2 regions of the Bacillus basilensis genome follow, and region 1 is predicted to be linked to the other one. Evidence: riboswitches for the same ligand, from Rfam matches in the RefSeq annotation. Region 1 holds a riboswitch; the other holds the start of a gene.
What was found. A riboswitch is a leader RNA that binds a small molecule or an ion and turns the genes downstream of it on or off. The one in region 1 is predicted to bind S-adenosylmethionine.
Positions count from the first base shown of each region.

Region 2: linked by a shared signal. The riboswitch ahead of ACQVV1_RS03825 (bifunctional homocysteine S-methyltransferase/methylenetetrahydrofolate reductase) and the one ahead of ACQVV1_RS09240 (M20 family metallopeptidase) in region 1 are both predicted to bind S-adenosylmethionine.

Region 1 is NZ_JBNTQO010000003.1:540,963-548,756, reverse strand. Features, by position in the region: gene ACQVV1_RS09265 (MFS transporter) at 1-732, opposite strand, end outside; gene ACQVV1_RS09260 (alpha/beta fold hydrolase) at 1,051-2,907, opposite strand; gene ACQVV1_RS09255 (TetR/AcrR family transcriptional regulator) at 2,966-3,532, opposite strand; gene ACQVV1_RS09250 (SDR family oxidoreductase) at 3,907-4,671, opposite strand; gene ACQVV1_RS09245 (Lrp/AsnC family transcriptional regulator) at 4,840-5,280, shown strand; gene ACQVV1_RS09240 (M20 family metallopeptidase) at 5,449-6,654, opposite strand; SAM riboswitch class I at 6,743-6,844, opposite strand; gene ACQVV1_RS09235 (AAA domain-containing protein) at 6,920-7,794, opposite strand, start outside.
Region 2 is NZ_JBNTQO010000002.1:91,203-98,996, forward strand. Features, by position in the region: gene ACQVV1_RS03810 (cysteine hydrolase family protein) at 36-548, opposite strand; gene metC (cystathionine beta-lyase) at 706-1,869, opposite strand; gene metI (cystathionine gamma-synthase/O-acetylhomoserine thiolyase) at 1,866-2,978, opposite strand; SAM riboswitch class I at 3,072-3,181, opposite strand; SAM riboswitch class I at 3,385-3,494, shown strand; gene ACQVV1_RS03825 (bifunctional homocysteine S-methyltransferase/methylenetetrahydrofolate reductase) at 3,565-5,397, shown strand; gene metH (methionine synthase) at 5,397-7,794, shown strand, end outside.

The DNA.
Region 1 (7,794 bases):
CTTTTTATCAACAACAAAGCTAAACATATGTTCATAAGCTGATAAACCACATCCTAAAACAAAAACAAGTAATAATGGGATAAAATATAAAGGGTGAAAAGATTGTTTAATTTCTTTTAAAAAACTAACTTGTATTTTGTTATCTTGCATTTTAATTCGTTGTTCTTTAGATACAGGTTCTTTCAAAATGAATACTGAAAAACACGCAGCGATACCAGAAATTACTGCTGCAAAAAAGAACGGTGCACGTATGCCAAAATCAGATATAAAGCCACCAATACCAGGTCCAATAATGAATCCTGTACTAATAGCTGCTGATAAATACCCTAATGCTTTTGCTCTGTTTTCTAATGATGTTGTATCAGCTATAAAAGCAGTGACTGCCGGCATCATACATGCAGCACTAACACCTCCTAGTGCTCTAGAAAGAAATAATACCCATATTTGATTTCCAACTCCAAATAAAAATTCAGAAAAGGAAAATAGAATTAACCCTGCTATGATCATTTTTTTTCGACCAAATATATCTACCCATATTCCGGCAATAGGAGATGTTAATAGTTGAAAAAATGCAAACATAGCAATTAAATATCCCATAGTGTCAGTGCCTAAATGTAATGCCCTCATATAAGATGGCATTACAGGAACTACAAGACCAATTCCTAAAAATACGATAAATACATTAAATAATGCTAAAACTAAAGCTAAATTTTTCCTATTGTATATACCCATATGACTTTCCTCACCTTATGATTAATTATATATAGACATAAAAAAACTTTTTTATGTAATTGTCTTTAGGATAAACCTTAAAGTAACTTTAAGGTCAATACAAAAATTAAAAACGTAAAAATATCTATAAGGCGTACCACCAAATCAGGTTGCCCCAAAACGATAAAATGAACTTCATTGCTATAAAAGACTCAAATTTTTCGTTTTGGAGCATTATAAAATTTTAACTTGATGGTGATGGGGTGGGGCAAAAAATAGTACGATTTTATTTCAAAGACACAACGATCTTACTACGCACTTTTTATTTATCCCACACTCTCATATGCTAGTATTATTATTTTTTATTACTAATGTTGCCGTTTCACTCGGATGGCTAAGAGGAAAATGATGGCCGTATGGAACAAAATCAACCTTACCAAGATGCGATGGAGCAGAATAGGCTCTGTCATAATCCCCCCAAATAATGTGAAGATTATACTTTGTTACTTCATTGAAATCACCTTGATCGTTTTTCAGTAGTAAACTGTTAAGCTGAACCGTAGTATTTAAAATTCTAGGAGAAGTAAAACTGGTACTTATTTTTTCAATATAATGTTCAGGGATGCTCTCCATACTTTCAAACAAACCATTACTTAATAAATAACGCCCTATCAAATTAGTAGTTGCTAATTTTAATGTCCATTTGTTCATAAATTGAGGAACATTTAGCGATTTAGCATTTTTTTTAGCAACAGGTGGCTGAAGTAAAGTGATTGAATACTTCTTATCTATGTACTCTTTTACTAATGCTTCCAGAAGAATAAACGCACCAAATGAATGGCCAATTAGATGTGCACCATTAGTAGCTTTCTCCAATAACTTTTTCACTACATTCAAATAGATATCTAGAAGATTTTTCTCTTGTTTAAAAGGAGAACGTCCCAAACCTGGAAGATCCAAAATCCATACAGGTTGACCAGTTTTTTCATGAAGCTCTTGTGCTAAAGGAAATAAATCCTCTCCATCACTCAATAAACCATGTAATAAAATAAACGGTTTACCCTCTCCTTGTAATTGGTAAAGGGTATTGTTATCGCATAATGTTCGTTTAAATAAATGATTATGCTGGCCATTTTGATACATCATTCGATAATCCAAATCAGCTACTACGGCAGGGAAAAATTTCATTACACTCGTCTTCTTAAACCAATCTCCTCCCATAATTTTTTCCGCTGAAACATTTGAAAATTTTCGTTTTGTAATAAAATTCAGTCCATCAGAAGGAATTTTTGTTATTTTACTTACTCCACTATTCATAATTGCTTTCATAAGTGGCATTGGAACAGAGATTTTTGGTGCCCTCAAATTCATACTTTCCGACATAATACTTAATAATTCAGCAATGTTCTGATCGTGCGGTTTGTCTTCAACAAGTGTATATGTTTGAATAGTCGGTTGCTCCAATTTGAAAACCTGCACAATAAACTTCGCAAGCTCATCGTTTGAAATAAGAGGTAACCTATATCCCTTACCTCCAGGAATCACTGGCATGAGCCCTCTTCGCATACTCATAACAAGCAAACCTAATCCTGCTATCTGCTCTGTACTCCCTGTTTTACTACTACCGACTACAGTTGGCGGATTAATTACAGAAAGCGGATAACCTACCGCTGATGCCTGGTGACGGATATAAAGATCTGCTAAAAATTTTGTTCTCTCATATGGGTTTTTTATTTTCAAATAATTGTTTCCTTCTTTAAACACATCAATTGCAATCTTACTATTTTTATCATCAAAGGGACTCATATAACCTACAACATGAATAAATTGTTGCAAGCCCTTCAATTGATGAATACTTTTAGCTAATTCACTAATATGTTTGGCGCCATTTAAAAATACGGAAGCTGCCTCTTTACTTGTCGCTTGAATATCCATGGGGCCTCCTGCGTGAATAATCACATCCGCTTTCAATACCCTCTCCTTATCTTCAGCACTTAGACCTAAATCTATTTTCGTCAAATCACCTTCAATAAAGTGCATAAATGCCTTTTTTAAGATGCCTCTTTCTTGAAAAATGCGTATTGCTTTACTTTTCGACCTTACTAAAAGAAGAATTTTAACATCCTCTTTGGCTAATTCTTTCACTAATTGTTTTCCAATAAAGCCTGTTCCACCAGTTAAAAATACTGTTCTCATATAAAATCCCCTTTGTAGTACTAATCAGTACTAATTTGATGTAAAAAAAAAGCTTCTTTTATCGAAGCAATTTTAAAAAATGATCTGCTGTTTTCGTGATTACAGTTGCATCCTTCAATGTTTCTGAAATAAATAACGCTCCTTCAAGATTTGTAATAAAAAGTGATGCAACCTCATCAATATTAATCGTATTTCTGAATTCTCCATTCTCTACCCCTTGTTTAAGTAATAGAGAAACTTTCTCTTGTAATCCTGTAAAAAAAAGACCTATTTTTTCTTTTATTTGCGTGGCCTGTTTAGGACTTTGAATATAAAGAGTAATAAATGGACAGCTCCCCTTATACTCTCTCGACTGAACTCCTTGTGATAATTGCTTTAAAAACAGTTGGATACGATCTTCAACTAAAAATTGGTTCTGAGAAAGTACGTCATCAATTGCAGATTGATACATTTCAATCCAATAATCAACGACCCCTTCTAATAATACTTCCTTATTAGAAAAGTGATAATACACATTAGACTTTGAAACTTTGCTTACACGTACTAATTCATCCATACTTGTATAAGCAAACCCTTTTTCTAAAAATAATGTTGCAGCTACTTCAATCACACGTTTTTGATTCATTAATTTTACCTTTGTCATAACTAGAACTATATAGTACTAATTTAAATATTGCAAGTATTTATGTTAATTTTTAAAAAAGTTTGATTAAAAAAGTTCCACTAACATTGATTTTACTGCAAAAAAATCTTATTTTGAATAAAGTTGAACTGAACCCCGAAATTGTTAATTCACTATCGTCTAATAGGGGTCACCATACATGCCCATCAACTTAAGAAAAAGAAATGCCCCCTGATTCAAGTTGTCTAGCGAAAAAATCACGTTTTAATAGACTTCTTTATCATGCATACCTTTCTATAAATTACCAGATATGAAACAAGGATCGTTTCATATCTAGTAATTTACTTGATTAGCTTGATGGGTATGGAGTAGTGCCCCTATAAACAAAACCCACCAGAAACATCTAAAATTTGCCCTGTTACCCAGCGACTATCAGAAGAAGCAAGGAATGCTACTACATCTGCAATCTCTTCAACTTGCCCTATTCGTCCGAACACAGATGAATTCGTAGCAAAATTTCGTATTTCCGGATCATCTAGCAATTTCGCATTCATATCTGTCTTCGTGTATCCAGGCATGATTGTATTCACTGTTATACCTCTTTCTCCGAGATGTTTAGCAAGAGGCAGTGTCATCGTATTTAGTGCACCTTTACTTAAACCGTATGCAATTGAGCCTGTAAAACCAAGTCGTACTTCAGCTGATGAAATGTTGATAATTCGCCCTTCTGCTCGTAGTAATGGTAATGTTTGCTGAATTAAAAAGAACGGTGCCTTCATATTTACTGCCATAATTTCATCAAAAACTTCTTCTGTCGTATCTTCAATCGTTCCTTGTGTACCTATCCCTGCATTGTTTACTAAAATATCAATCTCTGATGTACCAACTCTTATTTGTAATTCATTCTTCAATTGTTCTACTATCTTTTTGACACCATCCATTGAATTGAGATCTGCTTCAATTAAGAATGCCTTTCCTCCATTCGATTCAATCTCACTAATTGTTGCATCTGCAGCTATTTTATTTCGGCCGTAGTGAATCGCTACTAATGCACCGTCGTTTGCCAATCTCATCGCAATCGCACGACCAATACCGCGACTTGCCCCTGTTACTAACGCGATTTTCCCATCAAGATTCTTCATTTCTTCCATCCTTCCTAAATTTCCGTTTGATAAAAACCTATACTTATATTTTCATGTAAACACCAATAATTTTAAATATATATTTATAGGTAATTCAATTCGTTAGCTTATGATATTATAGTTATAATTCATGATTTACTTTAGAAAACAAAATAAGGAGGCTACACAATGCAAAACGCTGTAAAACTGGATGAAACTGATCATAAAATAATGAACTTGTTGTATGAAAATGCGAGAATTTCCGTTTCAGAAATAGGACGAATTATATCCATGACGCAGCCTGCTGTAAAAGAGCGTATTAATAAACTTGAAGATCAAGGAGTTATAGCGGCTTACCGAACGAAATTTGAGCCTTCCAAAATTAATAAGAACATTCAAGCATTCATCATGTTTAAAACGAGCCAATGCTCTGATTTTATCCAATATTGTAATGCCGCTCCTGAAGTAACAGATTTATATCGAATTAGCGGAGAGTTTAATTATATGATGAAGGTCATGAGCGATTCGATGGATTCTCTCGCTACATTTTTAGACTCTTTAATGCAATTTGGCTTATCATCTCCTTTAATTGTATTAAAGAGTGAATTTGAGGAAAAATTGTCGTTCTGATAAAGGGATACGTATTATCCCCCGCTAACAGTAAAAGTTTTTCCTTTATGAGAAAAACCAACAAAACCAATGATTAGTAAACAAAAAAGAACATTGATATTTCAATGTTCTTTTTTATATCTCTACTTATTAATTAGATTGTGCTTCGAAAAGAGCACCTTAATCCCCTTATCCCTGATTCCTCTGCGCTTCTCTAAACTCCTCCTTCACCCTCTCTAACAGCCCTTCTTCCGTAATTAATCGATACGCTGTATTTGCTAATGCTTTTGCGGATGTAATTAATGCTTTATCTCCTAATTCTGAGCGTGCTGCTTCTCTAAATTCATTCGTATGTGCAATTAAGTCATCTGGGCCGATTTTAATGTACGGGTGAATGGTCGGTACGACTTGGCTTACGTTTCCTGCGTCGGTTGAACCAATGCCAAGTCTTTCTTTACGATTTACTTCTTCACCTAGTAATTCTAGTTCTTCCGCTACGATGTCGTTATATGTTTTTGTTACGAGTAATTCATCGATCTCATTTTGGAATTGATGGATTTTTACTTTCGTACCTGTTGCTAGCGCTGCCCCTTGTGCGATGTTTTTCACTTTCTCTGTTACTTCCGCACATCTTTTTCGCGTTGCTGCACGAATGAAGAACCTTGCTGCGGCGTAGTCAGGAATAATGTTAGGTGCTTTTCCTCCTTCTGTAATAACGCCATGAATCTTCACATCTGACGGAAGTTGTTGACGAAGTGCATTAATACTGTTATACAGCTGAATAACCGCATCTAATGCGTTAATCCCTTCTTCAGGTGAAGCTGCAGCATGAGCTGTTTTTCCGTAAAAATGAAAATCAAGTGGATCAACTGCTAGTGAAGGACTCGTTGTTGCTGTTTTTCCGCTCGGATGAATCATAAGCGCCGCATCAATATCTTTAAATAAACCTGCCTTTACATAACTCGATTTTGCGCTACCGTTTGGCCCACCTTCTTCTGCCGGTGTTCCGAAAACGACAACCTCTCCGCCTATTTCTTCAAGCGTTTCTGATAATGCAATTGCTGCTGCAACACTAATTGTGCCGATTAAATTGTGACCACACGCATGGCCAAGTCCTGGTAAAGCATCATACTCAGCTAAAAATGCGATAACTGGTCCTTGTTTCCCTGAACTTTTTCGTGCGATAAAACCTGTTTCATGTCCAGCTATATTGTGCTGCAACTGGAATCCTGCACTACCTAGCAATAAACTTAACGTTCTAGATGCGTAAAATTCTTGGTTACCAATCTCCGGATTCGCATGAATATCATGACTTGTTTCTATGTACTTTTCCTTATTTCTTTCGATACTCTCTTCAATTGTTTTTCTTTGTGACGTTACTCCAGTCGCTCCCATTTGTCTTCCCCCTTTTATTTTCACGTAAAAAAGCCTCTTTCTAAAAGATAGAAAGAGGCTTCTGTATATACAGTCAAAATGAGCTTCTTTCTTATCTTTCAAGTTACCTTGCTGGAATTGGCACAGTATTCATAAAGAATCCGCTGCCGAGGTATCGTAGGGCCAGTCCCTCCACCTCTCGTGATAAGAATTTTCATAAAATTATATTAAATTACATTCATTCTAAGTTCATTTCAAATAAAAGTCAAGGAATTCCTATCCGAATTTACCGAATATCTAAAAATCCTTTTAATACACCAATTGCCTCAGGTGCTTGCAGTCTTGCACATACGTACGGAAATTCTATACTACCTTCAAACATCATTTGAGATGTAAGCGGTGCCCCTGCCCAAAAGATTTCATCATCGATTACGATAAATGGGAAGGCTTTATTTTGCCTTTGTAACTTTACATTTTTCAGTGGAACTGGTCCATCACTATACACTGTTATTTGCGCATTTGTACGCATTAACGCTTGCCATACTCGTTTATCTACTTGTTTTGTACTTGGAAGTGAAATAATGATTTTTCGTTTTGCAGCTAAAATATCTTTTAATAGCCCTTTCGTTTCCTCAAGATTCATTTCCATAAACCAGCGTAATCGTTTCGATATTTTTCGTTCCCACAATTGCCTTGATGTCGTACGATCATACACATCTCCATGACGTTCTATATGAGCTGTTAATTGTGATAACGCTTGTTTTCTTGAAAGATTTTTACGCATATAATGGCAATCCGATAATTGAATGAACTTCCCTCTCGCTCTTGTCACTGCTACATTGACGAGACGATGGTTTTTATGGTCAAAGAATAACACGCCAGGGCGTTCTTGCGGATAACTATCAACCGTATCAAAAATCATCATATCTCTTTCAGAACCTTGAAACTTATGAACTGTCGCTGCTAAAACAGGTATGTGTTGATATTTCGTTCTCTGTAACATTTCTCTAATACACGTTGATAAAAAGCGGGATTGTGCCCTGTAAGGTGTCACAACACCGATCGATTGCACACCATCTAACAGTCCGATTAACATCATTTGCATCGCTACTAAACCAGACATAATATTAAAACGCGATCCTGAAGCAGCATCCTTTAACG
Region 2 (7,794 bases), on a different contig from region 1:
AAATCTTAGAATTACCAAGACATTAGTTATGTATTCTAGATTTCTTCTTTCATCAATTTTAAAAATCTGTGGTTCCATATATTTTCATAAAAATCAATTGTCTCTTTTGCGGACATAAATGGATTATTTAACGTAGAGGTGGCTTTCTGTACCATGAAGTTTTCGTATCCGAGTCCATGAGCAAATTTAATTGTAGCATCCATGCAGTACTCTGTTTGGGCACCACAAAATTCAATATGCTGTACAGATAATTGGTCTAAAATTTCTTTTAAGTTAGTTTTATAAAATGAATTTGCATGTGTTTTTCTCACAAAAAAATCTTGTTCTTGAACATCTAGATCAGCATGAATAGCCCAAAGTTCTCTTTCAGGTACTAAATCATCATCACAATGTTGAACGAAAATGATTGGTTTGTTTGATTTTCTGTATGAAGAAATTCTTTTATTTACTTTTGTAAGTAAATTTTTTAAATCGAATAAATGTTCTTCGCTATAACATACTCCATTTTGTAAATCGATAACGATTAAAACATCTGCACAAGTATCCATTATTTTTGCCCCTTTTATTTCTTAATATATCAATTAATTTATTAATTGGAAATAGATAATGCCCTATCGTTTTTTATGAACTATACGAAAAGTAAAAAGTATACTCGAAAACATAAAAAGAAGATATGAAAATTTAATTTCATATCTTCTTTTCTCTCTATGCATTTACAGGCTCTTCTACATAAGAAAGGGCATTTTCAAAATCGGATATTAAATCATCAACATTTTCAAGGCCGACAGATAAACGAAGTAATGAATTAGAAATCCCTCTTTCATCACGAGCTTCTTGCGACAGTGCTGCATGTGACATTTTAGCTGGGTAGGAAAGAATCGATTCGACAGCTCCTAAACTAACTGCAAAGACAGGTAATTTTACTTTTGATAGAAATTGGCGGAGTGCATCTTCTGACTGTAAAGTGAAAGATAGGACAGCTCCGGCTGATGTAGCTTGAGATTGTTGAATATCAAATCCAAGATGTGTTTGTAAGCCAGGATAATAGACGTTTTGAACTTTAGCGTGCTCTTGTAAATAATGTGCAATTTTATTGGCGTTTGCAGCTGAATGCTCAAGGCGTACATGCAATGTTTTTAGACCGCGAAGTACGAGAGAACAATCTTGAGGTCCTAAAATAGCGCCGAATGCATTTTGTAAAAATCCAAGTTTTTGAGCAAGTTCGGCATCTTTTACGACCGCTAATCCGGCAGTAACATCACTATGACCAGCAATGAATTTTGTAGCACTATGAAGAACGACATCTGCTCCAAGTTCAAGCGGTTTCTGGAATAGTGGTGTCAAAAATGTATTATCAACAAAGGTAAGAGCGCCAATAGATTTTGCAAGCTTAGAAACAGCGCGAATATCTGTCACCTTTAAAAGCGGGTTAGAAGGTGTTTCTACATAAAAGAGCTTTGTATTTTGTTTAATGTTGTGCTTTATTTCTTCTAAATTAGTCATATCAACAAATGTATGTGAGACACCGTAACGGGAGAGTACTTCAGTTATCATTCGGTAAGTGCCTCCATATACGTCTTCTGAAATGAGTACGTGATCACCTTGTGAAAGAAGGAGGAATGCAGTAGAAATTGCTGCAATGCCTGATGCAAATGCGAATCCTTTTGTTCCGCCCTCTAATAATGCAATGATGTCTTCAAGAGCTTCACGAGTTGGATTACCAGACCTGCTATAGTCATATTTCCCGAACGTAGCTACATCAAACTGATGGAATGTTGATGTGTTATAGATGGGAACGTTAACAGCTCCTGTTTGTGGGTCATGTTTATATTGGTTGTGTAGTAAAAGTGTATCTATAGAATAACTCATATTCTTACACCTTCTTTTACAAGTTTAATGGCATGCTGTAAGTCTTGAATTAAATCGTTACTATTTTCAATGCCAACGGAAAATCGAAGAAGACGATTACATACACCGTTTGCTGTTCTGATTTCTTCAGGAATATCAGCGTGTGTTTGTGTTGCTGGATATGTCATCAAACTTTCAACACCACCGAGACTTTCAGCAAATGTAATTAAGGATAAAGATTGTAAGAATGGATTAATCCATGTTTCATCTTTAAGACGAAATGAAATCATGCCGCCTCTTCCAGGATAAAATACATCTGTCACCCCGTCCTCATTATTTAAATAAGCAACAACTGCTTTTGCATTTTCTTCATGTTGTCTCATGCGAAGAGCTAACGTTTTCATACCACGAATTAATAGCCATGAGTCAAATGGGCTTAAGACCGCACCAGAGGCATTATGATAATGAGCGATTTCCTCACAAAGTTCCTTTCCTTTTGCAACGACAAGTCCGCTTAGTACATCGTTATGTCCTCCTAAATATTTCGTTGCACTATGAAGTACAATGTCGGCACCTTCTGTTAATGGCTGCTGTATATAAGGCGTGTAGAATGTGTTATCTACAATAAGAAGTAGTCCGTGTCTTTTCGCTACAGTTGCGACAGCGGCAATATCAGTAACTTGCATTAATGGATTTGTCGGAGTTTCTATGAAAATAGCTTTCGTTTCAGTGGTGATAGCTTGCTCAATTCGTATAATAGATTGTGTATTTACGTATTTACATCGAACGTCCCACTTTTTTTCGTGCTCAGAAAATAATCGATAAGTGCCCCCGTATAAATCTTCAGATACAATAAGTTCGTCTCCGGAGCGGAATAGGGAGAGGACGAGGAGAGCAGCTGCCATCCCTGAACTACAGGCATAACCTTGTTCGCCGTATTCTAAATCTGCAATTGCCTGTTCTAAAAGGCCGCGAGTTGGATTACCAGTTCGTGAATAGTCAAAACCAGTAGATTTACCAATTCCTTCATGACGATAAGCGGTTGAGAAATAAACAGGTGGGTTAACCGTTCCTGTTGTAGTTTCGCTACGATTTCCGATTTGTGCTAGTTTTGTTTCAATTGTTGACATGTGAAAATTCCTCCTTTTTAAATTAACAATTAAGTGAATGTAAAATAAAAAAAGCCTTCTAAGAAGAAGGCTTTCGGTTTGAATAGAGTCTTCTTCTTATCTGTCAAATCTTTCACAATTTGCTGGAATTAGCACCTTATTAACAAATGTTAATGGTTGCTGAGGCGTCATAGGGCCAGTCCCTCTACCTCTCTAGATAAGAATGTTCGTATGAAATTTTATTATGTTTTTAACTTTACAACAAAAGATAATTGAATTGCAACTTTATTTTAAATAATTTTTATTTTTCCACAACTGTCATTGACTTTTGCATTTGTGCGTGCTAAATTTATTAAAAAATTAACAAACATTGTTAAAAGGGGAACGTATTTCCTTTTAGCTACATAAATAAAATAATAAAGACAAACTCTTATTGAGAGCGGTGGAGGGAAAGGCCCTGTGAAACCCGGCAACCTTCAAACGAAATGTTTGAAACGGTGCTAATACCTGCAAAACGAATGTTTTGCATAATAAGAGGAGGAACAATTATGTCCCCCTCTTCAAAGTGAAGAGGGGGTTTTTATATTGATAGAAATGAGGGAGATTTGTGAAATTACTAGATTTATTATCAAAAGGAATTGTAATAGGTGATGGTGCGGTTGGGACGTTATTACATTCACATGGTTTGCAAAGTAGTTTTGAAGAATTAAATATATCCGATCCAGATTTAATTATATCGATTCATAAGCAATATGTAGCTGCTGGGGCAGATGTGATTCAAACAAATACGTACGGAGCAAATGAAGCGAAATTACGTATGTATGGTTTAGAAAATCAAGTTACTGAAATTAATAGAGCGGCAGTAAAACTGGCGAAAGCATCTGTGACAGATAGAAATGCAATTTTAGGAACAATTGGCGGTATGAAACATATTGGAGCCGTTACAACTACTGATATGGAAAGGGAATTTATGCTACTTGAGCAGGCAAGTGCTTTACTAGAAGAACAGGTTGATGGACTACTATTAGAGACTTTTTATGATGAGTTTGAATTACTTCATGCTGTTCAGGTGCTACGAAAACAAACGAATATCCCAATTGTAGCTCAATTAGCGTTACATGAGGCAGGTACGACTCAAAATGGAAATGATGTAAATGAAATCTTAAAACAGCTTTTAGATTACGGTGCCAATGTCGTTGGATTGAACTGCCAACTAGGGCCACTTCATATGACGGAAGCTTTTAAAATGATATCGATTCCGCAAAATGGTTACTTGTCAGCATATCCAAATGCAGGTCTTCCAAATTATGTGGAGGGACGTTACGTATATGAGGGAAGTCCGGCTTATTTCGAAGCGATGACACCGAAATTTATTGAGCAAGGTATTCGGTTATTGGGCGGTTGTTGTGGTACGACTCCAGAACATATTGAAAGTATGAAACGGGCTACTCTAAATGTTACGCCTGTAATAGAAAAGGATACGATTCAAAGACCGAAAGTAGTGCATACACACGAGAAACGTTCGAAAGCTCATGTCACTTTAGCGGAGAAAGCAAAAAAACAAACGACAGTAGTAGTGGAATTAGATCCACCGAAAACGTTAGATACACAGCGGTTTTTTGAAGGGGCGAGAGCATTGAAAAGAGCTGGGGCGGACGCTATTACTCTAGCAGATAATTCATTAGCATCGCCTCGCGTTTCGAATATGGCAATGGGAGCATTATTAACGAAGCATGATATTCCCGTATTGACGCATTTAACGTGTAGAGACCATAACGTCATCGGGCTACAATCTCATTTACTAGGCTTATCAGCATTAGGTATGGAAGAAGTGTTAGCTTTAACAGGTGATCCAGCACGCGTCGGTGATTTTCCAGGTGCCACTTCTGTATATGATTTGTCCTCTATTGAGCTCATTAAAATGATTAAAGAAATGAATGATGGGCGCTCTATTTTAGGGAAATCAATAGGCCCAGCAACAAGGTTTTCAGTGGGAGGTGCGTTTAATCCGCATGTAAGACATTTAAAAGCAGCGGTTAAGCGAATGGAACGGAAAATAGATGCTGGAGCGGAATACTTCTTAACTCAGCCGATTTATGATATCGCGTTAATTGAAGAAGTGTATGAAGCAACAAAGCATTTGGAACAACCTATTTTTATTGGGATTATGCCATTAATAAGTAAACGGAATGCAGATTTTCTTCATTTTGAGGTGCCGGGTATTACACTTCCTGAGGAAATAAGAGAGAGAATGGATGGGCATGAAACGAAAGAGGCAGCAATTGAGGAAGGGATTCATATTTCACAAGAATTGATCGATGCGGCGATGAAATATTTTAACGGCATTTATCTTATTACACCATTTCTAAAATATGAAATTACAGAACACCTTGTTAAATATGTGAGAGAAAAGCAAGAAGTGAAAGAAGGTATTAATTGATGAAATGTATAGAAGAGAAATTACAAAATAACATTTTAATATTAGATGGTGCAATGGGAACAATGATTCAGCAAGAGGACTTAACAGCGGAAGATTTCGGAGGTGAAGAGTACGAAGGCTGTAATGAATATTTAGTAGAAACAAGACCAGATGTTATTTTAAAGATTCATAAAGCTTATATTGAAGCCGGGGCGGATATTATTGAAACAAATACATTCGGGGCGACAAATATTGTATTAAGTGATTATGCGTTGTCCCATTTAGACGAGGAATTAAATGAGAAGGCAGCGAGTTTAGCAAAGCAAGCTGTTATAGAAAGTGGGAAGGAAGTATATGTTGCGGGAGCAATGGGACCGACAACGAAAGCGATTAGTGTTACTGGTGGTGTGACGTTTGAAGAATTAATTGAAGCTTATACACGGCAGGCAAGAGGATTGCTGAAGGGAGAAGTTGATGTATTACTCGTTGAGACGAGTCAAGATATGCGTAACGTGAAGGCTGCTTATATTGGAATTCAAGCAGCTTTTGACGAACTAAATAAAATTGTACCTATCATGATTTCAGGAACAATTGAACCAATGGGAACGACTCTGGCTGGGCAAACAATTGAGGCTTTTTACTTATCGGTAGAACATATGAAGCCATTATCTGTTGGATTAAACTGTGCGACTGGTCCAGAGTTTATGAGAGATCATATTCGTTCACTATCTGATTTGTCGGAGTGTTACATTTCTTGTTATCCAAATGCAGGTCTTCCTGATGAAGATGGACATTATCATGAATCTCCATCTTCTCTCGCTGAAAAAGTGAAGCGATTTGCTGAAGAAGGATGGGTTAATATTATCGGTGGTTGTTGTGGCACAACACCAGAACATATAAAAGCAATGAAATCTGCGTTAGATTCGCTTAATCCGCGTGAACATCATGAACGAGAAGGGCATGGGGTTAGTGGATTAGAGGCACTGCAATATGATGATTCTATGAGACCGTTATTTGTAGGTGAAAGAACGAATGTTATTGGGTCACGTAAATTTAAAAGATTAGTAGCAGAAGGGAAATTTGAAGAAGCTGCTGAAGTCGCAAGAGCACAAGTGAAGAAAAATGCTCATATTATTGATATTTGTATGGCAGACCCAGACCGGGATGAAATAGAAGATATGGAAAACTTCTTGGCAGAAGTTACGAAAGTGTTAAAAGTACCGATTATGATTGACTCAACAGATGAAAATGTGATGGAGCGAGCTCTTACTTATATTCAAGGCAAAGCTGTTATTAATTCAATTAATTTAGAAGATGGAGAAGAACGATTTAAAAAAGTGACACCACTTCTTCAGAAATATGGTGCAGCTATTGTTGTGGGAACAATTGATGAAGACGGTATGGCAGTAAGTGCGGAACGAAAACTTGAAATTGCGAAAAGAAGTTATGAGTTATTGACGAAGAAATATGGTATACGTCCGTCAGATATTATTTTTGATGCACTTGTATTTCCAGTAGGTACAGGTGATGAAGAATATATTGGCTCGGCGGCAGCAACGATAGAAGGGATTCGCCTTATTAAAGAAGCATTACCAGAGTGTTTAACGATTTTAGGTGTAAGTAACATATCATTTGGTTTACCACCAGCTGGACGCGAAGTATTAAATTCCGTCTTTTTATATCATGCAACGAAAGCAGGATTAGATTACGCGATTGTGAATACGGAAAAATTAGAACGCTATGCGTCAATTCCTGAGGAAGAAAAACGTCTTGCAGATGCATTACTTTTTGAAACAACGCAAGAGACGTTAGAAAAATTTACAAATTTTTATCGCGCGGCAAAAAAGAAAGATGTCGTTATCCAAGAAACATTAACTCTTGATGAGCGACTAGCAAATTATATTGTAGAAGGTACGAAACAAGGGTTACACGAAGATTTAAGCCTCGCACTTACTGAAGGAAGAAAACCTTTGGATATTATTAATGGCCCACTTATGACAGGAATGGATGAGGTGGGACGATTATTTAATAATAATGAGCTTATCGTTGCTGAAGTATTGCAAAGTGCTGAAAGTATGAAAGCTGCTGTAAGCTATTTAGAGCCACATATGGAATCTAGCGATAGTGCAAAAAAAGGGAAAGTATTATTAGCGACTGTTAAAGGTGATGTGCATGATATTGGGAAAAATCTCGTTGAAATTATTTTAGCGAATAACGGATATGAGATTATTAATTTAGGAATCAATGTACGTTCGGATCGAATTGTTCAAGAAGTACAAGAAAAGAAGCCTGATATTATAGGTCTTTCTGGTTTGTTAGTAAAATCGGCTCAACAAATGGTAACGACTGCAGAAGATTTAAAAGCGGCGGATATTGATATTCCGATTGTTGTAGGCGGGGCAGCGTTAACGAGAAAGT